Regions from separate parts of the Exiguobacterium sp. RM11 genome, predicted to be linked through region 1. Evidence: riboswitches for the same ligand, from Rfam matches in the RefSeq annotation. Region 1 holds a riboswitch; each other region holds the start of a gene.

The links. A riboswitch is a leader RNA that binds a small molecule or an ion and turns the genes downstream of it on or off. The one in region 1 is predicted to bind thiamine pyrophosphate.
Region 2: another riboswitch for thiamine pyrophosphate. It lies ahead of AC5LIL_RS06945 (YkoF family thiamine/hydroxymethylpyrimidine-binding protein); the one in region 1 lies ahead of thiW (energy coupling factor transporter S component ThiW).
Region 3: another riboswitch for thiamine pyrophosphate. It lies ahead of thiT (energy-coupled thiamine transporter ThiT); the one in region 1 lies ahead of thiW (energy coupling factor transporter S component ThiW).

Annotation. Positions count from the first base shown of each region.
Region 1 covers NZ_CM187558.1:167,374-175,445, forward strand. The annotation lists gene AC5LIL_RS00965 (VOC family protein) at 1-715, shown strand, start outside; gene AC5LIL_RS00970 (LTA synthase family protein) at 751-2,568, opposite strand; gene AC5LIL_RS00975 (VOC family protein) at 2,656-3,054, opposite strand; gene AC5LIL_RS00980 (VOC family protein) at 3,054-3,476, opposite strand; gene AC5LIL_RS00985 (GNAT family N-acetyltransferase) at 3,595-4,071, shown strand; gene thiW (energy coupling factor transporter S component ThiW) at 4,100-4,585, opposite strand; TPP riboswitch at 4,653-4,751, opposite strand; gene AC5LIL_RS00995 (hypothetical protein) at 4,802-5,548, opposite strand; gene AC5LIL_RS01000 (hypothetical protein) at 5,622-6,314, opposite strand; gene AC5LIL_RS01005 (AAA family ATPase) at 6,409-7,329, shown strand; gene AC5LIL_RS01010 (DUF58 domain-containing protein) at 7,332-8,072, shown strand, end outside.
Region 2 covers NZ_CM187558.1:1,324,380-1,332,451, forward strand. The annotation lists gene AC5LIL_RS06935 (hypothetical protein) at 1-18, shown strand, start outside; gene AC5LIL_RS06940 (GTP-binding protein) at 131-1,330, shown strand; TPP riboswitch at 1,390-1,490, shown strand; gene AC5LIL_RS06945 (YkoF family thiamine/hydroxymethylpyrimidine-binding protein) at 1,573-2,163, shown strand; gene AC5LIL_RS06950 (ECF transporter S component) at 2,156-2,731, shown strand; gene AC5LIL_RS06955 (ABC transporter ATP-binding protein) at 2,724-4,067, shown strand; gene AC5LIL_RS06960 (energy-coupling factor transporter transmembrane component T family protein) at 4,049-4,783, shown strand; gene AC5LIL_RS06965 (DUF1643 domain-containing protein) at 4,798-5,388, opposite strand; gene AC5LIL_RS06970 (lytic transglycosylase domain-containing protein) at 5,417-6,100, opposite strand; gene AC5LIL_RS06975 (CPBP family intramembrane glutamic endopeptidase) at 6,187-6,882, shown strand; gene AC5LIL_RS06980 (alpha/beta hydrolase) at 6,815-7,738, opposite strand; gene AC5LIL_RS06985 (hypothetical protein) at 7,918-8,072, shown strand, end outside.
Region 3 covers NZ_CM187558.1:1,716,208-1,724,279, forward strand. The annotation lists gene AC5LIL_RS08980 (DAK2 domain-containing protein) at 1-1,369, opposite strand, end outside; gene AC5LIL_RS08985 (Asp23/Gls24 family envelope stress response protein) at 1,392-1,754, opposite strand; gene rpmB (50S ribosomal protein L28) at 2,007-2,195, shown strand; gene AC5LIL_RS08995 (thiamine diphosphokinase) at 2,253-2,840, opposite strand; gene thiT (energy-coupled thiamine transporter ThiT) at 2,837-3,412, opposite strand; TPP riboswitch at 3,486-3,586, opposite strand; gene rpe (ribulose-phosphate 3-epimerase) at 3,607-4,263, opposite strand; gene rsgA (ribosome small subunit-dependent GTPase A) at 4,267-5,154, opposite strand; gene pknB (Stk1 family PASTA domain-containing Ser/Thr kinase) at 5,197-7,146, opposite strand; gene AC5LIL_RS09020 (Stp1/IreP family PP2C-type Ser/Thr phosphatase) at 7,152-7,886, opposite strand; gene rlmN (dual-specificity RNA methyltransferase RlmN) at 7,895-8,072, opposite strand, start outside.

The sequences.
Region 1 (8,072 bases):
CTTTCAGTTACTCGGGGGAGGCACGACAAAAGAACGAAATCCGTCCATTTCCTATATGGTATCGCTCCCGACAACTGAAGAAATCAATGCGCTATGGGAACGATTATCTGACGGAGCGGAGATCTTGATTCCATTAGATACGTACGACTTCAGTCAGCGTTATGGATGGTTGAAGGACCGCTACGGGGTTTCTTGGCAAGTCATGCATGATGGGGGGATGGACATTCAGCTCGTGACGCCATGCCTCTTGTTTGTCCAGGATGCTTTCGGTCGCGCCGAGGCGGCGATGAACGATTGGATTTCCATTTTCAAAGATTCGTATGTACTGGATGGACATACGGTACGATACACGGAAGAAGACGAGGAGGAACTCGACGGGAAAATCAATTATGCCCGTTTCGTCTTATCCGGCCGAGAATTTGTCGTGATGGACAGTAATGAGAATCATATGTTTTCATTTAACGAAACACAGTCGCTCATCGCTTTTTGTGAGACACAAGACGAAGTCGATACGTACTGGGAGCGGTTATCGGCTGTACCAGAAGCAGAGGAGTGTGGTTGGCTGAAAGATCGCTACGGCGTCTCGTGGCAAATCATTCCGTGGGAAATGGAAGAGATGATGACGGTCGGTTCGCAAGAGCAGATTGAACAAGTCGTACAGGCGTGTCTGCCCATGAAAAAACTCGATATCACGACGTTGCGTAAAGCCTATTAAACAAACCTCCCGAGACAAATAGCTCGGGAGGTTTTTCATGGACTCATTTGTGAGAGGGCATCTTTCTCGATGATGGTATCCGAGAGACGGAGCTGGCTGGCCGCACGGTCAATGTAAGGGGCGCATCGATCGAATGCGACCGGTTCTTCCGTCTCGACGGAATAGCATGTGCCGTTACCAGAACGTTCGGTCAAGTCTGGTTCATAGTAATGGTCTTCATATCGGAAAGCGCCCGTCCGAAAAACAGTCAGATTCGGTGTATCATTCAAGAGGGAGTCGCCAAGCATATATGCCGGAGAGATCCCAAGTACATCAAGAATCGTCGGTGCGATATCGATTTGACCGCCACTTGCCTCCATGACTTCTCCTGTCGTCAGTCCAGGTGGTTTGATAAAGAGAGGGACAGCACGGTCGAGTTGAAACGCATCAACCGTCGAGTCTACTTCTTCGATGGTAGCCATCTCTTCTCCAGGTGCCGTCAGACCGCTATCGTGGTCACCATATAGGACGAGAAACGTCTCATCCCACAACCCATCTTGTTTCAATCGTTCGATGAACTGACCGACTGCCGCATCGACGAAATGAACGGTATGATAATAGTTTTCGAGAAGCGGGTCCTCAATTTCCGACAGGTCCAATCGCTTCTCGTCCTCCGGAATGTCGTACGGCGTATGGCTCGTCAATGCGACTAAAAACGCATAAAACGGTTCATCCAACTCTTCCATGAATCCGACGGACGTATTCAAGAAGTCTTGATCGTTGAGTGCCATCCCGATGATTCCTTGGTCGGGGTAGTCTTTGTCGCTAAAGAAATGATTGAACCCGATGTTGTCATAAAAATCATCCCGATTCCAAAAGTCTTTACGGAAGGAGTGCATGGCTGCCGTATCATAGCCGGCCTCGTTTAAGGACTGAGAGAGCGCGCTGAATTGATTTCCCGGGAAACGTGTGTACACCGAACCGGATTTGACAGGGTAGAGTGACGTGTTCACGATGAACTCCGCATCGGACGTCCGCCCCTCATGCGTCTGATGATACACGTTCGGGAAATAGAGCATGTCACGTCGCAATCGATTTAAGTTCGGTGTCAATTCCTGTCCATTGATGCGTTGATCGATGACGGAAGTTTGGAACGATTCGAGTTGTAGGACGATGACGTTCGTATCCGGACTCGGGGCACTTAATTCCTGATAAGAGAGTGCTTTGATTTGAGAACGCTCCTCGTCTGTCAGGGCTTCGTTCCATCCCATGGCACGTTCGACGCCTCGGGCGACATCCATCGCGTGATAGCCCCAAAAACCGAGATGATAATATTCACGCATATTCGAGATTGGGTCGTCTGCGATCCATTTTTCCCCGCGCTGATAACTGAGGGTGAGCGGAATCGTGAAGAGAAGAAATCCTAGGGTGAAGCCGGCGAACGCCAATCGTCTTCCGTTCCGCTTCGCTTCACGGACAGGATGCCGTTTGATGTAACGTAAAATTAAACCGTAAATAATGAGGTCGATGAAGAAGAACGCATCAATCGGGCGGATGAGCGTCAAGAAGCCACCCCCGACATCTCCCATCTGTCCGATATCAGACAGTAAGGCGACAGATAATAAGTCTTCAAAATAGCGATAGTACCAGACGTCCGAGACGAGTAGGGTACTATGCAGGAACAGAGAAACGTATAAAATCCATCGGCGAATCGGGTAAGACACGGCAAGTGCCCAGCTCGTCAGGAGCAGAATCGTCGCCAAATTGATGAGGAAAAACGAGAAGTCGAACGCCGTCGCGGTCAACCAGCTAAAAAAGAAGAGCTTTGCCAGGGAGAGTGACAAGTAGCTCCAATAATCGAGATATTTGATCATGAACAACACATCCTTTTCATACCCATTCCCGATGAGACGAGTGAGGGAAACGTGAAGATGTGTCCAACAAAAAAGAGGCACAGGGCCTCAGTTAATCAGAAACGTATCACGCAGTTCAATGATGGTTCCTTCCGGTGCTTTTAGTTTACTTAAATGTCCATCGACGACGAAGTAGATGTTGCCACCGTGCTTCGGCAAGAACGTGACACCGAGCTGTTCGAGTCGAGCGACTTCCGCTTCGAGATCGTCCACATAGAGGGCGAAATGGACGGGACCGGCCGCATGTTTCGAATAGTCTTGTAACGTTTCATCCGTTTTAGCAGTCTGGAGCTCGATATAAAAATCCCCGAGTTTGAGCCAACTATTGAAGTCACGTGTGTGGAAGTTTGGCGATTCTTGGACGAGCTCAAAACCGAGCGCTTCGTAAAATGACTTTGATGCGGCATAATCTGGGGTTTGGATACAGATATGGTGAATTTGTTTCATTAAGACTTTCCTTTCGTTTGTAGGTCGTTCACGCGATTGCGGTGGAACGGGGAAGTCACATCTTCCGAGATAAGACTGATCGTATGGCCATCCGGGTCCACTACGTCAAAGCAAGACATGCCTCCGAAATCGTGAAGCGGTGTCGCAATCAACCCTGCTTGTTCGAACGATTGATACGCGAAATGAATGTCTTCACAAATGACGTTGAAATAGACATGGGCTTGTCCTGACGCATCTTTGAACGTTGCGGGTTGCGGTGACGAGGTTTGGATCAATCCGAGTTGAGTCGAACCGTCTGGTAGACACAAACCGATGCCTCCTTCCCAGCGACCAATTTCTTTGGCATCAAAATAAGTGGTATACCAGTGTAGGGACTGTTCTACATCTGATACGGGAATGAAGATACTTCCGATTCGGAACATGTGATAACCTCCTTTTCTCTTATTAGTGTAGCGAATGCATGATCTCGAAGATACGGGGGAAGAAACTTTTTACGGGAGAAAGCGTATGAAAGAAAGAGAAAATCAATGAGGTGAAAGCATGAAAGGAAATGAAATCACGATTCAGCCGATTGATGCATTCAATCGAGAGGCAATCATCACTCTATCAGTGGACGAGAAACAGTCCCGATTCATCGAGACGAATGCCGAGTCGCTTCAAGAGATGGTCGAGGATACGAAATATAATTGGCAGAGCTATGCATTTTATGACGGTGAGCGACCGGTTGGCTTCATGATGGTCGGAGCAGAAAATCAGACAGAACGTTATGTATGGCTCGACCGCTTCATGATTGATCACAATGAGCAGGGGAAAGGTGTTGGGACGAAGTGTCTACGCATGGCAGTGGAATTTATCCAGACACAATACGATGTGGATGATATCATCCTGAGCCTCCATCAAGAGAATGAAGCTGCGAAACGATTTTATGCGAAGAACGGCTTTGTCGACAGCGGTTTGATTGATGAATGGAACGGCGAAGCAATCTGGGTTTATCACACAAAAACCCGACCGTCATGAGCCGGTCGGATTCCTAAATCAAAATACGTTATTTGAGTATGCTCGGTCGCAACTGTTTGACACGTGATAAGACGAGCCAACCGAGAAGCGCGCCTGTCAAACTAGAGGCAAGGAACGCTGGAACGAAGAAGAAGGCACCGAACGTCGAACCCATCAACAGTTTCGCATACGGGACGGCAATCAACGAGGCGATGACACCGGTTCCGATGATTTCTCCGAGAGCGGCAGCATAGACGCGATTCGTGCGAACGAAGAACATACCAGCAAGAAGTGCACCAATCATGCCACCGGGGAACGCGAGAAGTGACCCTGTGCCGGTCATGACGCGAATGAGTCCGGTCACGAATGCGACGAGGACGGCTCCGATTGGGCCGACGGTAACTGCGGCAATCACGTTCACCATATGTTGAATCGGATAAGCGCGGGCGACACCTGTAGGAATCGAGATGAACATCGAGCCGACGACGGCGATGGCAACGAGCATCGCCATCCAAGTGAGTTGTTGAATACGCATGAATAGTCTCCTTTCAAAAATAAAAACGCCACGTTTCCAGACGGAAAAATGGCGTGGACATACAGAGACGTATCCCAAGCCACTTCCCTACGCTGGTATGAGCCAGATCAGGTTCAAAGGGTCCGGCAAATGCCGTCTCAGCCCGAGGGCTCCCCTAGTGGTCGTTTATTGGTTTGAGTATAACATAGCTATCTGAAATCGGGAGGGTTCATGAAATTATCCTTCATACTTGGCTAACAGGTCCTCATAGTCCTTCTCGTTCCAAAAGAGCGGTGAGATGGATTCGGGACCTTTTAAAATTTCTCCATCTTGATCGTATACGATGGCATATCCACCTTCGACATCGAACACGAACAAGTCGGCAGTGACTTCGGTCACGCCATTCCCAGCGATAATCACATCGTCGATTGGTTCCCGTGCCAGTTCGATACCCGCTTCATCGAGTTCGACGAGGAGGGCTGATGTGTACGCATGGCCGTCATAGACGGATTGAAATTCATCCTGCGTTAGGACGACATCGGTAGGTGGGGCACTTGTGCCGAATTTCCGGTTTTCAATCTCTTCGACGTATTGAAGGAAAGACTCCTCTTGCCAAAACAGCGGGGCGACCGACTCAGATCCATTGATTACCGTTCCGTCCTGACTGTCGAATACCGTGGCATACGTCCCATCATCGAGTTTGAACGGATAAATATCTGCATATGTGTGCTCAAGCCCGTTTCCGGCAATGATGACGCGTTCAAACGTCTCGCGGAACGGTTTGATGCCTTGTTGCTCGAGCGCAGCGAGGAGTGGTTGTGTTTGTTCATATTGGTCATAAACGTCTTTAAAGTCTTCACGTGTCCATTCGGTGATGGGTTCATCGGTTGATTCGATTGGGATCGGATTGTCTGCCACCGTATCTGTATCCGTACAACCCGTCAGTAAAAGTGCACCTAATCCGAACATCACCCATCGTCTCATGATTTCATCCCCTTAACTGACATTTTCCACCATTTTATCATTCATGAATGAAAAGTAGAACCTGTGCACATTCTCACTCGGGGTGAGGATGGGTCGTATAGTGATCGAGTATGCTCTTAAAGTGAAGCGTATCTTCTTCAGAAATCGTCACACCTGATGAGGTGCCGTAGCGAACCGCATGATAAACGGACGGGTTCATCGGTAAATCGATGCGTTGGAACCACTCTTGCAGTGTCTCATGAGCACGCAATCGCTTGGCTGGTACGAGAGATTGGTTGAATGTGATCAGTGCATCACGAATCGGGACGTTCGTGAACGCTGTGAGCGTCGAAACGGACGAAGCGTTTTCGCGTTGTAGCGATTCGACAAGCGGGTCTGCGTTTGAATCAGCATGATCTCGTGCGCGCGCCAAACGTTGCTTCCGTTTTCGATAGATATAAAAGGACAGGCAACCGAGCGCAAGCAAAGCGCCGAATAACCCGAGATTTCGTCGTGTAGATTCTCCAGATTCCGTGATTCTCTCAAAAAAGTTATGCTTTCCTTTTTGGGGGTCCAATTTAAATGGGTAATCTGCTTTGGATTCACCAATTAAAATTCCATCATCTTCATCCGATAAGAGATCAGTCGGAGGACTGTTATTTTCCTCGACGGGGATCGTTTCCGGATTATAGAGCCACTCGAATACACTCGTTGCAACCACTATCATCGTGAACGTACCAAGGAGTGTGGTGGCAATCAGGAGAAGAAACTTGTTCGTCCAGCGCAAGAGGATACCTCCTTTTTGAATGTTCAGACTATTTGTTGTTTATCTTACCATAAAAAGGTAAAGTTTGAGTAAGACAAAAAATGGAGGTCGTCATATGGGCATGGAGCAGGTCATCAAACAGTTGAACGAGGTGTATTTAGGAAAAGAGGATGTCGTACGCCTCTGTTGTACGGCGTTACTCGCGGAAGGACACATTTTGTTAGAAGATGTGCCAGGAACGGGGAAAACGTTACTGGCCAAGACGATTGCAACTAGCTTTGACGGCGCGTTTTCCCGGATTCAGTTCACGGCCGATTTGTTACCGTCTGACGTGATTGGCGCAGATTATTTCAACATGCAGACCCAGACGTTCGAGCATCGACAAGGACCAATCTTTGCGAATATCGTCTTGATCGATGAAATCAACCGAGCGGTTCCACGAACGCAGTCCGCCTTGCTCGAGGCGATGGAAGAACGGCAAGTCTCCATCGGGGGAGAGACGTATCCGATGCCAAAACCATTCTTCGTCATTGCGACGCAAAACCCGATCGAATCGGCCGGGACGTTTTCGTTACCGGATGCACAGCTCGACCGCTTCCTCATTTCGATTCCGGTCGGTTACCCTGATGTCGCGGAAGAGCGGGAGCTCCTCTTACAAGTCATGCGTCAAACACGGAAAATCGTGGAGGCGGTCGCGACGTTAGACGAGTTACGCCGCGCACAAGAAGAAGTGAAGCAAGTATCGATTCAAGATGACGTCCTCGATTATTTACTCGGGCTCGTCCATGCGACACGAGAACACCAATCTGTCGAGGTTGGTGTCAGTCCACGAGGAGCCATCGCGCTCATGCGAGCGTCTCAAAGTTATGCCTATCTGAACGATCGATTGTATGTCATTCCGGAAGATGTGAAAGCCGTGGCACCTTATGTATTGGCACATCGCCTGACGTTGACGCTTGAAGGAGGCATCAAATCGACGAAACAGGACATCATCCGTTACATCTTAGACACCGTTTCTGTTCCGGTCGAGGGTTGATGATGACGTTCTCGACACATAACGCCCTACAGAAACAATGGATCCCGGTCTACGGATTCGCCGGAGTGATTCTCGTATTTGTCCCGTACATGGAGATTGTCGGGTATGCGCTTTGTTTACTTGCGGGCATCGTCTGGTTCTTCGAACGGACGCGGAAACAGTTAGAGCGAGCCCTTCGTCTTCATATACATACACACGAATCTCTTCTCTTTGTTGGGGATGAGACGGAAGTGCAGGTGATGCTAGACGGAAGTGAAACCGTCGAACGACTCGGGCTTCCCGTTCGCGTTCGCATGAAATCTAGTACAACGCTTAGCTTTCCAGACCACGATCGCTCCCCAAATAGTTTAGATATGACGTTACGGACGGATCAGGCCCGCCATGTGCTTCGTGTCCAGGCCGAATTTCGGGGACCGGCTTATATCGAAGAGTGTGTACTCGCTGTGACGCTCCCGCTTCATCTCGGGACGTATCTTCTTGAGTGTCCCATCGAGAAACGGTGGACGGTGCTGCCGTCCCTCACGTTACATCCTCCGGTCGGCACGAAACGATTGGCACTCGGTGACCGTCCTTTGACCGCATCGCCTCTACGGAATCCATTACAGATTCTAGGTTCAAAGCCTTATGAAGGAGAACCGGTCAAGGAGATTGACTGGGTCGCCACGGCGAAGCTCGGGCGTGTTCAGTCGAAAGTCTTTCAAAAGACATCACTCGATACGTTCACGTTCGCAGTCGATTTGAGT
Region 2 (8,072 bases), 1.2 Mb from region 1:
AGGGCACTTGAGGAATAAATACCCACATATTCAAAAACACGTCGTTGGACGTGTTTTTTTGTTGACAAAAAGATGTTCCCATTCCATTATATAAAAAGTAATCATTACGATTTAAATAGGGGGGTATATCATGAAACGAATTCCAATTACGGTACTCTCGGGGTATCTTGGTAGCGGCAAGACGACGCTGCTTAACCACATCTTACATAACCGGGATCACAAGAAATATGCGGTCATCGTGAATGATATGAGTGAACTGAATATCGATGAGAAGTTGATCGAGCAGGGAGGATTCTCCCGGACCGATGAAAAATTAGTCGAACTTTCGAACGGATGTATCTGTTGCACGCTTCGCGAAGATTTGTTGACAGCTGTCTATGATTTAACGAAAGATCGCGACCTCGATGGCATCATCATCGAGTCTTCTGGTATCTCTGAACCGATTCCCGTTGCACAGACGTTCACGTATGCTGACGACGCGCTCGGAATCGATTTGACGAGCCGTGTCTATATTGATGCGATGGTCACCGTCGTTGATGCGTACCGCTTCTTCAAAGATTTCAATTCCGGTGAATCGCTTATGGAACGCCAACAAGCCGTCGATCCAGGTGACGTACATGAAGTCGTCGACCTTCTCGTCGACCAAGTCGAGTTTGCGGACATCATCGTGTTGAACAAGGCGGACAGGGTATCTGAAGAAGAACTGCAGGAAATGAAGGGTTTACTGAAAACGCTCAATCCGAGTGCTAAGTTGTTGACGTCGACCTACTCGAATGTGGCGTTAGACGACCTGCTAGACGTCCGGTTGTTCGATTTTGACCAAGCGATGCGCGCCGCAGGTTGGATTCAAGAACTCGAGTCGGAAGAACATACGCCGGAAACGGAAGAGTATGGCATCAGTTCGTTCGTTTACCGTCGGCGTCGACCGTTCCATCCTGAGCGTTTGATGAATTGGATGGAACATTACCCTGAAGAAATCGTTCGTGCCAAAGGTTTCTTATGGATTGCGACACGAAACGACCTCGCTTGTCTGTTTTCACAGGCTGGGTATGCATCAACGCTCGAACATGCGGGTCGTTGGCTAGCGACACTTCCGGAGAGTGAACGAGAGGCTATGTTTGCAACAGAACCTGAACTGCGCGAAGACTACATCGAGCCGTACGGAGACAGACAGAACGAATTGGTCCTCATCGGTCAACGAATGGACCGGGAGACTGTCGAGCGTTCACTTGACGCATGCTTGTTGACGGATGAGGAGATGGAAACATCGTGGGATACGCTCCATGACCCGCTCCCTGGTACGGGTCAATACGTCACATATTCAGATTGACCGTTTACAAAGCTTCGAAACATCGCTATACTGTGACTGCATAAGTAACCGCATATTAATGACTGCACTAGGGGTGCTTCGGCTGAGATGAGAGCACGGCTCCGATCCCTTATAACTCGATCCAGATAATACTGGCGTGAGGAAGTGCGGCACTTTCTCTATGCAAGTTTGTATAGATTTTGTTGCTGCATTCTCATGAATGCGGCTTTTTTTATGCAAACACATTTAGAGGGGGAAATAAAATGAATGAATCATGTGGTACGAGTCCGATTGTCGGGTTTCGATTCACACTAAGCCCGATGACAGACGATTTTGTCGGGACAATCAAAGGTGCACTAAAACGAACGGATCTGTCAGGTGTGTGGAGACATACGGATGACGTGTCGACGGTCATCCGTGGACAAGTCGAGCATGTGTTTGACGTCGCTCGAATGGTCTTGAGTCTTGCTTCGGAAGAAGGGAAGCATGTCTCAATGAGCGGAACGTTCTCTGTCGGTTGTCCAGGGGATTCGGCGGGAGATGAGGTACTCAAGGCTCCGAGCGAACCATTAAACGGTGCATCAAGAGACCAGTATGTGTCATCGCAGTTCGCACTCTATCCGATGGGTGCTGACGATTACATGGAGCTTATCTATGAGGAAATCGAACAAGCAAAACAGGCTGGTGTCTATAACGAGTCGATGCATTATGCATCAGGCATCCATGGGAACTTAGATGACGTGTTCTCATACTACGAGGCGGCCTTTAAGCGGACGCGCGAAAAGAACCGACACGTTGTCATGACGGTGACGTTCAGCGTAAATAGTCCGTCACATGGAGGGCGACATGCTTAAATCGTGGAAATTGAAAGAAGTCGTCCTTGTCTCCGTACTATCTGTTGTCTTCGCGGTTGTCTATTTATTGTTCGTTCATATCGGTAACTTGTGGGCAGGGTTGATCGGTCCCATCGCCTACGAGTGGATCTTTGGCATCTGGTTTATCGTATCGATTATCTCCGCATACATCATTCGTAAACCGGGGGCGGCATTCATCTCAGAAGTGATGGCCGCAACGATTGAGATGTTGATTGGAAATGCCATTGGGCCACGCATCATCTTGGTCGGCATCGTTCAAGGTTTAGGGGCAGAAGCCGTCTTTGCGATGACGGGCTATAGACGTTATGAGCTATGGGTACTCATGCTTGCCGGATTTGGGTCGGCTGTCACGAGTTTCGTCTATACATATTTCATGAGTGGGTTCGCGATGTTAGAGCCAGGCTATGTGGCGACGATGTTCGGGCTGAGAGCCGTCAGTGGGATGGTCATCGCTGGAATCGGTGGGAAGTTGCTCAGTGACCTATTGCTGAAGACAGGATCACTTCGCGGTTATGCGATTTCACGAAGTGGGAACGTCCATGGTTGAGACAGAGTCACTTCATTTTCGATTCCCAGAGAGTTCTGAGGCGATTCTTGAAGACGTGACCGTTTCAATCCGTCAAGGTCGTACGATTCTTAGTGGGGCGAGCGGAAGCGGGAAATCGACGCTTCTCGCGCTCTTCAACCGTCTCTATCCGGAGAATTGTGACGGAATCCTTGATGGTAGACTCAAACTACTTGGACGATCATACGACGACTATGCACCTGGCGAGATCAATCAGCAGGTCGCAACGGTGTTTCAAGACCCGGATACGCAATTTGTCATGGAGCGGGTGGAAGAAGAACTGATTTTCACACTTGAGAACTTGTCGACACCTGTCTCAGACATCGAACAACGCGTGACAGAAATCCTCGAATCGTTACAGTTGAGTGATTATCGAAACCGCAAAATTGATTCGTTGTCAGGCGGACAGAAACAGCGGATTGCTGTTGCGTGCGCTCTAGTCGGAAGACCGAAATGGCTACTGCTCGATGAACCGTTGACGCATCTAGACCCAGTGACCGCGCAAGAATTTGTAAAATGGCTCGACAAAATGAAAGATCTGAATGTCATTGTCGTCGAGCATCGTCCTCATCTATGGGGAGATTACTTTGACTGGCATATTGAGTTAGAGCGAGGGTGTATCGTTAGGCATGAATTATTCCGTCCGGTCGAGGATTTTGTATTCGTGAAGTCGAACGCGTCACTCTCAGCTATTCAACGCTACAAGGTTAAAGAGGTCAGACGTGATTCGTTTCAGCTCAACGAGACGATGCTCCATGTCCAAGCTGGAGAAGTGATTGCCATTCTCGGACCGAATGGGAGCGGGAAGTCGACATTTTTAAGAAGCTTAACAGAACACAATCATCGGGTCGGACTCGTGCCACAATCACCAGAACATCTATTTTTTATGAACTCTGTTGAGCGTGAGTTACAGTTTGGTCACGAAACATCAATTGAGACCGTGTTAACTGACATGGAGCTTCATAATCAGAGATCTCTCCATCCGTTATCCCTTAGTCACGGCCAAAAACGGAGGCTCGCAGTTGGAATCCAGTCGCTATCGAATAAGCAATTGCTTGCATTCGATGAACCGACTGCAGGTCAGGACGAAGTGTCACTCCATGCACTCGAGGCGCTGATGAAGCGGCATGCGGAACAAGGGCAGACCATCCTGTTCGTAACCCATGACCTATCGTTCGCCAATATCGCCAATACGTTCTATTTGATGAAGGATGGGGAACTTTCGGGACCGTTCGGGGATGAACTATGGCAGAACACAGAGATGCTCCTTGATTATCGATTGCAAGGGAGGGGAGAACGATGTCACTCCATGACATGAATCCGACGGTTAAGTTTGTGACATTGACGCTCATCATGTTCGGTCTGGTACTGTTTTACAACCCATGGACCCCGCTTGTCATCATTGTCGGTACGCTACTGATTCAGCTGGTGGCGACAGACGTATCGTGGAAAAGATGGGGGCTGTTCTTAATCCCATTTCTCATCACGGCGCTCGGCACGTTTTGGACGACGCTCGTGTTTGGGAAAAATCTTGAGGGAGAGACGTGGATGACCATACTCGGTCAGGACATCACAATCGAAGAGAGACGTGTCGCCGTTGCCCTTAGTCTTCGCGTCCTGGCGTTCACGGTCCTATCCCTTCTTTTCATGATGACAACAGATTCAAAGCGATTCGTTATGAGTTTGATGCAACAGGCGAAGTTATCGCCAACAATCGCCTATAGTGCCCTTGTCGGGTTCCGCTTCATCCCTTTGTTGCAGCGTGAGTTGCAGCAACTCCACTATGCACATCAGTTGCGAGGAATTTCGCTCAACACGAAATGGGAACGCCTTCGGCATGTTCCGAAATTACTGTTGCCACTCCTTGCCGGTTCGATCCGACGGGCAGAACGCATCGCCTTTTCGATGGAAGCGAGAGGGTTCACGAGTGGAAAACGAACGATTTATGACAAGATCGAGATCAAATCAAGTGATTTTGTTTGGTCAGGTGTATTACTCACGTTATTTGGAATCGCCATCTGGGCGGGCATATAAAAAAGGAAGATGACTCACATGGAGTCATCTTCCTTCTTCGTTTCCTTCACAATCCGAAACTTTGGTTTTACCGATTCATTGTTGAACGCCTCGAGTACCGTGTTCTCGTTGGCCATACGAATCTGTTGCGGTTCACCTTTAGCGGTCGTACCGATACAGTACATATTCGACTCGTAATCGGCAAAGAGCGATTTATAGGATGTCGCATGGTGCATCAATCGACCAGGCGAGCCCCAACCGACGATGATCATCCCGCCGCTCGCCTCCACCTCTTGTAACGTCTCTTCGACATAGTGATAATTCGTCTCGTCGAGCTGTGATTCCACATAGGGAAGATTATCATTGATGGCAAGTGTTGGCACGAGACTGATGACACGCATCTCCCGAATCGGTTGCGACAAATGATTTTGCATCAACATATAAGCACGTTGCGTTGTCGTACCTGATAAAAAGGCATCGCTCATGCGCGGTGAATAGATGATGACGGCACAAATCACTCCATCCTCGACATCCGTAAACTCATACGTTCGCAAATAACGTTTCGTTTTGTCTTCGTTGAAAATCGATTTTACGCGGATGGTTACTTCTTCTATATGCGTATTCATTTCCATTCCTCACTTTTTCATGTAAGCATCAGCCGAGTGTCTTAAACCACTCGACGTATCGAATCGTATAATAGGCGACATGTTGGCTGAAGGTGTCCCGTTCATCCGGGATGACCGTCACACTTGATTCATAATTCTCATAGTATGTCATGACATCAGTGACATACTGCTCACTTCGATTGTACTCGAAGATGGCGTTCCGTATCGATGTGACTGAATCCGTCTTTTTCCCGCCGTGTTCACTTAAATAATACGCCGCCGTATGGGCAGAATCAACAAGACTATGCGGGTCTGCCTTGCCATCGCCATTTCCGTCACGCCCGAGACCTCCGTATTGATCGATTAAAGCCAGATCTGTCAGATCGACTTCGTCTTCTGGAACATCGCCTTTTTGATCATCCGTATCATATTCCCAACCTAGCCAAGTGCGAGGCATAAATTGAAATGGTCCGATTGCGCCAACAGAGGAGCGCATCGAAGAACTGTGTGAGAAGATCGTCTCGACGCGATGTACAGCAGCAAGCAGACGCCAATCTACGTCATATGCCTCCGCGGCGTCCTGATACACAGAGAGATTAGCGTTCGGTACACCGTGCTCGCCATAATAGGTTCGATACAATCCATTGTTTACTTTATCATGTTGACCGAGCCAGCCAATTGCCCCGAGCAAAAGCACGAGTACAATGATGAAACCGGTCAGTCGCAGCATCATACGTTTCAAGATACCGCCTCCTAGCTTTTAGACAATACCCGAATAGTGTAGCATATAGCTAAGAGGAAGGACAGGAGTGGATATGGATGCTCGAACGATTGATTTTTACAGCCATTATTGGGTATATGTTGGTCGTCCAAATCTTTAACGCAAAACTGATTCGTCCATTGACTGAGACGAAAGGACGGACGTGGGTATACGACCAAACCGTTAAATCAGCATGGGGACTGACCTTGTTGATTGTAGCTCTCATTTTTTTATTTCAAGTACCGCCATCAGAAATAGGTTTGACATTTTCGCCAGAACCAGGCAACGAACAGGCGTGGCAAGTCTTTTTCCTATCATGTATTCTCGTCACAGTGACACTCGTTTTTTATTTGTTAGTCAAGACCTCATCCCGACTACGAGGTGTCCTACGTCCTTACTATGATCTTGATTTAGAAAAGCTTCTCCTGCCTAGAACGAAGAAAGAGGAACAGGAGTGGAGTGCCGTCTCCGTCACAGCAGGTGTGACCGAAGAGTTCATCTTTAGAGGCGTTCTACTTTATACGATCACACTCTATATCGATGGGTCGAACATCACTCTTGCACTTATTGGTGGAGCACTCTTTGGCATCGCGCATGCCTATCAAGGCGTCAAAGGAATCTTGACGACGGGCATTGTCGGTTTCGGTCTCGGTCTACTATATTTAGGTATGGGTGTCTTATGGCCGGTCATGGTCTTGCATGTACTGCTTGACTTGATTGCTGGACCAATCCATGTCGGTGCAAAAAGCGATTGACTGCGTCTTCATATGCAGGGGCGTCCTTGATCATACAATCTGTATGTTCTGCTCCGTCAATCAAGAGCAAATCGTTTTGGCGGTTCAACGCGTTCATCTCGACTGACATCCACGTCGGGACAAAATCATCTTTTGAGCCGTGTACGAATAAGATTGGGGTCGTCGTTTCAGTGACGGCCTTTTTTGGTTGTACTTGCTTCATGGTGAACCCGGCACGAGACCATAAGAAATAATTGATTCCGGGAAGGAAGAACTCTGCCGGTATCCGATGCAATTCTTTCAATTGGTATCGCATCAATTGCCCCATATCGTCAAACGGACATTCTGCGATGACAAAATCGACGTCTGTGAGCGGAGTCGTTTGAAGGACCGTCGCTGCACCCATCGAGACTCCGTGAAGACCGATTTGTTCGACTGTTTCATTCGTTTTCAACCATTCGACCCAATCAATCATATCAATTTTTTCATGATATCCATAAGAGGCATAAACGCCTTCGGATTCCCCGTGTGACCTTAAGTCGACAGCAAGCAAGTTATATCCGAGACGATGGAACATGGCGAGATGAGGCGCCATGAAGCTATGTGAAGCGGTATAACCATGTACAAACACAATCCATTTCGTCGAAGCGTCATTCCGATAAATTCGACCATAGAGTCGAAAATCATCCTTCGACTGTATGGAGACGTGTTCAAATGGGACATCATGATAGAAAGCACGGTCCTCTTCCGTGTATGGAGCAAGTAACATCTCCGGTGTTTTCCGTTTCCCTCGAGTCATCCGTTTGAAAGCATAGTAGCTGATTGCGTAATAACCAGTGAAAAGTGAAGCTAATCCGATTTGCCATTTTCGTTGCATATGATCGACTCCTTTCAACGTAATTGTACCCGAAACGAAGATAAATCGTGCTGTTTTCTGAAGTAAGTTGGGCTCTTACGTGCCATAACCTCAAAGTTAATATGACGATACTCTTCTCGCATCACATAATGATACACGCTATGATCGATAAACAATCTATAAAGGGGATCGGAACAGTGATGGAACGAGTGGATAGCTATCGAATGATTCAATGTGTGTTGAGTAATCCAAATGGAACACTCGAAAGCGGTGTGACCTTTAGATGGACATGTGACGGCGACGAACGAATTGTCGGTCTCGTGTTCGATTTGTTGCTCGATCGTTATTTTCTACA
Region 3 (8,072 bases), 1.3 Mb from region 1:
ACTTCACAGTCGCGGCAGCCGCTTTCATCGCTTGTTCGTTCATCTCGACATCCGCCTCTGGGTTGAAGGCGATTGCCGCCGCAAGACCTTGTGGGACCGTCTTCGTCGGGATGACAGAGACGCCGCATGGTGCGACAGACGCCGCTTGCTCAGCAGCCATGATGATGTTTGAGTTGTTCGGGAAGATAAAGACATGTTCCGCATGTGCAGATTCAATCGCCTTGACGATATCTTCTGTCGATGGGTTCATCGTCTGACCGCCTTCGATAACATGTGCCGCCCCAAGCGAACGGAACAATTCACTGACACCTTCACCCATTGCCACCGTTACGATCGCAAATGGTGCTTTTGGCTTCTCGGCCTGTTGAACACCGTGCTGATTTGCGCCGTGTTCTTCTTCAAGGATTGTCGAGTGTTGTTGACGCATGTTCTCGATTTTGACTGCAACGAGTTCACCGAAACGCTGACCTTTCGTGATGACCTCACCTGGAGTCTCGACGTGAACGTGAACTTTTAAGAGTTCTTCGTCCGCGACGACAAGGAGAGAATCCCCTAGTTCTGACAATTCGTTACGGAATGCGTCTTCATTGAACGGCGCATTCTTTAACTTATCGTCTTGGAAACGAACCATGATCTCCGTGCAGTAGCCGAATTCGATGTCTTCTGTTGACATGAACCCTTGTGCTGCATGGGCATGATGTTCTGCCTCAATCAACGCATCCATGACAGGTGCATGTGGTTTCTCGAGTTCTTTTCCTTCAAGGCTTGCAAGGAATCCTTCGTAGATGACGAGAAGACCTTGACCACCTGAGTCGACGACGCCGACTTCTTTTAATACCGGCAACAAGTCCGGTGTACGGTCTAACGATGCTTTCGCTTCTACGATGACACGTTTCATAAATTCAGTGAAATCACTTGTCGACTCTGACGCAAGAAGCGCTTCGTCGGCCGCTTCACGAGCAACCGTCAAAATCGTTCCTTCAACCGGTTTCATAACCGCCTTGTATGCCGTGTCGACACCGCGCTTGAGCGCCTCTGCAAAATCAACAGTTGTCAGTTCCGCTTTGCCTTCAACCGCTTTACCGAATCCACGGAACAACTGACTTAAAATAACGCCTGAGTTTCCACGTGCTCCCATAAGTAGTCCACGAGCAAACTTCGATGACACCTCTGCGATATCTGATGAGTTCATCGCTGCTACTTCTTTCGCACCCGACGTCATCGTCAAGTTCATGTTCGTTCCCGTATCTCCGTCTGGAACCGGGAAGACGTTAAGCGAATCCACATAATCTGCGTTTTGGCTCAAGTTGGCCGCTCCGTTCGCGATCATGTTTGAGAGCGCCAATCCATCTAAACGTTTTAAACCCACACCAAATCCTCCTCCGTTTTCGTCAGTCATTCGTCAGACGAACGCCTTGAACGAATATATTTACCGACGAAACGTTTAATCCTAAAGTTTCTCCGAGCGTATACTTCACTCGGCTCTGCACGTTGTATGCAACTTCAGATACTTTCGTTCCGTAGCTTACAATGATGTGCATGTCGATATGTACGTCTTCATCTTCTTGACGTACGACGACACCACGCGCGTAATTTTCACGTTTTAATAATTCAGCAATGCCGTCTTTCAGTTGTGCTTGTGAAGCCATGCCGACCACACCGAAGCATTCCATCGCCGCACCACCTGCGAGTGTCGCGATGACGTCACTTGTGATGTCAATATTGCCATATGTTGTCTTCATTTCAATTGCCATATGGAGTAGCCTCCTTTATTCGGAATGATTCCTAATGTACATTCTACAATAAGTACCTAGTTATTAAAAGAACCTGCTCCAGAAACTCGGTCAATTAACGCGATAACCTCATTCATTATTCAAATCCTTGAGAGTAATGTCAAGTTTTTTTCTTGTCATGGTACGATTTTCTAGTTGCATCGGGAAAAAAGCCGTGCTAATATAAACGAGTGTCTATTAGGACGAACCCACATAAAAAAGGAGGGGAAACGCATGGCACGTAAATGCTACGTAACAGGTAAATCACCTAAATCAGGTAACAACCGTTCGCACGCACTCAACAAGACAAAACGTACTTGGGGTGTAAACGTACAAAAAGTTCGTATTCTCGTTGACGGTAAACCGAAACGCGTTTGGGTTTCAGCTCGCGCACTTAAATCAGGTCTCGTTGAACGCGTATAATACTTATACACGAACGAATAAATCCCAGCGGCATTCGCCGATGGGATTTTTTTTTGCTTATTTTTTGATGATCATGACAAGAACCATTCCGTGATGGACCGTCAATCGGGCAGACGCTTCGGTCCATTCATTCGAAATCGTCAACGCCTCCCCACTCTTGACCTCATGATGGTCGAGTGGATATTTGACACCTTCAATCGAGATCGTGGCCGTCTTCCAAGGCATGAAGGAAAGATAGTGCCCGTCTCGCTTCATAATGACCTCGCTACCTGTTCTCACGAGATAAACCGTTTGACCTTCTCCGTGAAGAACCATCTCCGGATACGTTTCAAGTAAGCCGACGTTCGCAAACGTCATATCGATGCGTCCGCCTAAGCCACCATATACATCCATCCGTGTCGCCCCGCGTTCTCTCGCGAACGCTAGTGCAATCTCTAAGTCCGTCACGTCTTTCTCCGAAGGATAGCGTAGCGCCTCCTCAGGCGGTAGTCCTTTAAACGAATCAAAGTCCCCGACCACGACGTCTGGCATGATCTCTTCATCTAATAATCTTTGATATCCACCATCGACACCGATGACAAAATCGGCATCACGCGGTAAGTCCGGAATGGGTTCCGGACTAGCCGCGACTATCAAAATATTCATTGACGGAGATCCCGTGTCGCCACACGCGTGAAACGTGGTGCTGTCGTGAAGAGGAGCACTAACACGATGGCTGAGATGACAAAGGATGGTGCCATATACGTAGCATTGTAGCCGAGTGAATAGGCGACGACCGGACCTTCTGCATATTCAGCAAAGAAGACAATTCCCGAGATGACGTGCGCCGCGTATCGTAACATCGAACCAAGGAGCGCCCCGAGTACTAAATATGTGGCAAGCGTCTTCGTCGCCCCGTTGCTCGCAGCTTGCTTCACACGCCCCGCGAACACTCCGGCCATTCCGACGAGACCATAAGCGACCGTATAGTCGAGCAGGAATTGTACAGGCGTGAAAATATAGGCACCGAACAAGAGTTGAAGTGTCCCGACGAGGGCACCTGTTGCGAGACCACCTTTTAATCCGTGGCGGAATGCCATCACAAAGATCGGGAGCATCGCTAAACTGATGGATCCCCCTTGTGGCAAACGGTATGGAATGAGCAAATCAAAAATGAGCCCGAGCGCTGCAAACAATGAAATTTCAATGAGCGCTTGTAATTTGAAACGTGATTTCATCTTTCTTCCTCCTTTATTTGGTTGAACGACAAAAAGCAGCATGACGTAAACGCCATGCTGCTTGGATTCGCAACGTGCATTTTCGCCACATCCCTACGTCCGTGTGAACGGAACAGGTTCAAAGGGTTAGCGTATGCCTCTCAGCCACATGATGTGACACCCCTTGCGACTCTATCTTGTTGTTCTATCGTCGATTATACACGAGATGCGCCACGAATGCTATCGATGGCTGCTTTATAATCTGGTTGATTATAGATGGCTGATCCCGCAACAAGGACATCAGCCCCTGCGTCGATGCAATATTTTGCCGTTTCCGCGTTGACACCACCATCGATTTCAATCTCAAAATCAAGCTGACGGTCTTGGCGGAGATGACTGAGTGCTGAAATTTTCGGTACGACCGATTCGATGAAGGCTTGTCCCCCGAACCCTGGGTTGACGGTCATGAGCAATACCATGTCGACGTCCGCAAGCACGTGTTCAATCGTCGAGAGCGGTGTATGCGGGTTCAAGACGACTCCGCATTTTGCGCCAGCCGCTTTGATTTGTTGCAAGACGCGATGCAAATGGTTCGTCGCTTCCACGTGAACGGTCACGATGTCCGCTCCCGCTTTCACGAAGTCTTCGACATAGCGTTCCGGTTGGTCAATCATCAAATGCACATCGAGGACCATGTCTGATTTTTTACGCAAGCTTGCGAGGACCGGCAGACCAATCGAGATGTTCGGCACGAACTGTCCGTCCATGACGTCAAAATGGATATAGTCCGCTCCCGCTTCTTGGACAGCTTTCACTTCCGCCTCCAAATTGGCAAAGTCGGCCGCTAAAATAGATGGTGCAATTTTAATCATCTGTCAATACCTCCGTTTTCGATCGTTTAACTCTTCCATAAAGGTAACATAATTCTCGTATCGTGTTGAAGCGATTTCACCATTTTCAACGGCTTGTTTGATGGCACATCCCGGTTCATTCAGATGAGCACATCCACGGAACTTACAATCGTCATGGCGTTCCACGAAATCAGGGAAGCACCATCTGAGTTCATCTGCCTCAAGTTCTTGCGGAAACTCCAAGCTTGAAAATCCAGGTGTGTCGGCAACAAGACCATCCGCTAATTGAATCAACGTCACGTGACGCGTCGTATGCTTTCCACGACCGAGTGATTTAGAGATTTCCCCTGTCGCCAACTCGAGCTCTGGCGCGACGGCGTTAAGTAACGAACTTTTCCCGACACCGGTCTGACCGGCGAAGACGCTCGTCTTCCCTTTGAAGAGACCGCGCACTTCATCCACTCCGTGCGCTTGCTCCGTCGATGTCTCAATCACGTCATACCCGATGGCGCGATAACGTGCAATCGCTTCTTGTATCGGCTCGACTTCATGTTCATCGAGCAAGTCCATCTTCGTCAAGACGATGATTGGATGAATTTGCTTTGACTCGATGAGGACGAGGAAACGGTCGAGTAAATGATATGAAAACGCCGGTTCTTTTACTGAAAAGAGGAGGAACGCCTGATCGATATTGGCAATCGGCGGGCGAACGAGGTGGTTTTGACGCTCTTCCACCTCTAAAATATAGCCGGTCCCATCTTCTTGATCTTGAATCACCACATCATCGCCGACGACCGGTGAGATGTTGCGTTTTCGAAAGTTTCCTCTGGCCCGACAACGAATCTCTTGATTCGTCTCGGTCATCACATCGTAAAACCCGCCTTGAAGGCGAATGATTGTTCCTTTCATTATGACTACCTCCTTTAAAAAAGAGGTGACGACACCGTCACCTCTTTATTGTGCCTCTTCAGCTTGTGCATATGTGACTGAATCTGTTCGGACAATCTCACCATCGACTTCAATCGTCGCCGTCCCGACTTCGTCAGGGGCAATGACGAGCGTATACGAATACGTTGTCGTCTCTGTGATTTGATCACGAAGCACCTCAATCTCACCGCGTGCGTCAACCGTACGAATCACGACTTCGACCGTCTTCGGTTTCTTGTCTTTGTCCGGTTGCTCGACTTCCACGGTCACTTCACGTTCAATTGAAATATCAGTCGGTTCAACGCCTTCCGATACGATGACCGTGAGCTCCGTTCCCGGGTCGACTGCTGTCCCGGCTGTCGGAAGTTGACGGATGATTTGACCTTTTGGAACACTTGTCGAAAATTCATCCCGCTTCACGATTTTCAATTTGTTCTGTTCAGCATAAATGGATGCTTCGTCGAACGTATATCCAGCAAGGTTCGATAGTTCCACTTTGTTGCTTCCTGTCGAAACGACGAGTGTGACCGTCACCTCTGAAGGAACGACCTCTTCACCTGGGTCGACCGATTGCGAAATCACGTCTCCACTATTCACCGTTTCGGAAGCTTCTGTTGTGATTTCAAGGTCGCTGAATGCCAAGTCTTTCAACATACGTTCGGCAGCAGTTTGCGAGAGACCTTCTACGTTCGGCATTTCGACCGTCTCTTTTCCGGCCGATACGACAATCGTCACGGTCGTTCCGCGTTTTGGCTTACGTCCTTCTTGCGGGTTTTGCGAAATGACCTCACCCTCCGCAATATCATCGCTCGCCCGTTCTGTCACTTCGACGACAAACCCGGAAGCTTCAAGCTCTGTCGTCGCATCCCCGATACTCATACCGACGACATCCGGCACGACGGAACGCGACATCTCATCGGCAACCACGTAAGCGGCAATGCTTCCACCAATCAATAGAACGATGAGTAAGATCCAAATCCACCATTTTCGTTTCTTCTTTTTCACAGGCACCTCTTCCGGTTCCTGTTCTTTTGGTGGCGTGACCGGTGGTGGTGTCACGGGCACATCTTGTTTTTCTTCCGGCACGACCGGTGCCATTACGAGCGTCTGGTCGAACTCGTCTTGATTTGCCGAGAGTCGTCTCGGTTCATTGGCACGTTCACGGCTCAACGCGGTCATGCAATCTTTTTTAAAGGCTGCGACCGATGCATGTCGGGCACCCGGTGATTTTGATAAGGCTTGCATGACACAGTTCTCAAGCGCTTGTGGGATATTCGGATTTAAGTCCATCGGTCGAATCGGGTCATCTTGCAAATGTTGAAGGGCGACCGCGACCGGCGTCTCGCCGATGAACGGTACACGACCCGTCAACAATTCATAAAGAACCGCACCGAGCGAGTAAATGTCCGATTTTTCATCCGCAAATTTCCCACGAGCTTGCTCGGGTGAGAAGTAATGGACAGAACCAAGGACGGACATCGTATGCGTCAACGTCGCATTCGACATCGCGACAGCAATCCCAAAATCGGTCACTTTCACGTTTCCATGCTGATCGATCATCATATTCTGCGGCTTGATGTCCCGGTGAATGATTCGGTTCGCATGGGCGTGGTCAATCGCATCACAAATCTGCCCCATGATGCGCAACGCCTCATCGACAGATATGTATTCTTCCTGCAAATATTGTTTTAACGTCATGCCATCGACGTGCTCCATGACGATATAGTATAAATCATCTTCATCGCCGACGTCGTAGATGGCGACGATATTCGGATGGTTCAGACTCGTAGCCGCGTGGGCTTCTCGCTCGAACCGACGTATAAATTGTTCGTTATGTGAGAATTCAGATCGCAACACCTTGATGGCGACGGTTCGGTTTAAAATCTCGTCATGAGCCCGGTATACATTTGCCATGCCTCCGCTGCCGATTTGTTGTTCGATCCGATAACGATCGTTGATTCGTTCTCCGCTTCGCATCGGATTCATCCTCTCTTTCTATCTGTGAATTGAACGAGGGCGACCGTGATGTTGTCGCTCCCTCCCAATTGGTTGGCTTCCGCAATCAGTTGATCTGCCTTTTGATCAGCTGATACAGCTTGTTGTAAAACGTGTTGAATCGCCCCATCGGTCAGATGTGTCGTCAATCCATCCGTACAAATTAAAATCACATCAAACTCAGGGTCAGCGAGCACTTGTACGTCAGGCTCGACTTGTTCGCTTGAACCGATCGCTCGGGTGATGACATTTCGTTTCGGATGAACGCGCATCTCTTCTTCCGTCAATTCACCGAGCTGTTTGAGCACGTTGACGTAAGAATGGTCTTCTGTAAGACGCCTTAATTCGTTCGCTTGCAGGGCATAGACACGGCTATCGCCGATATGAACGATGACAACTGTCTCTCCGTTCCAACAAACGGCCGCCACAGTCGTTCCCATCATGACAAGGTTCGACTGTTTCGCAAACTGCAACACTTGTTCATTCGCCAAGTGAATGTGATGGCGGAACCATTGTTCGATGTCGACAGGGGTCGACGGGAGAGACGGGAAAGCCCGTCGAAACTCTTCAATCACGATTTGACTCGCGACCTCTCCCGCTGCATGTCCACCCATCCCGTCGGCAACGAGCGCAATTCCTGAGAAGGCATCGCCTAAGATTAAAACTGCATCTTCATTTTGTGTGCGTACTTGTCCACGATCTGTTCGAAATGCTAATTCCATCTTTCTGATTACCTCGTTTCTTGTTCGCGCTCCTTCGCTCGAAGTTGCCCACAAGCAGCATCGATATCCGAACCTTGTTCGCGACGAATCGTCACGTTCACATTGCGGTCTTTGAGCACTTTTTCGAAGGCAAAGATTTGAGCTCTCGGTGTGCGTACGTAGTCGCGTTCCAATACGTGGTTGACT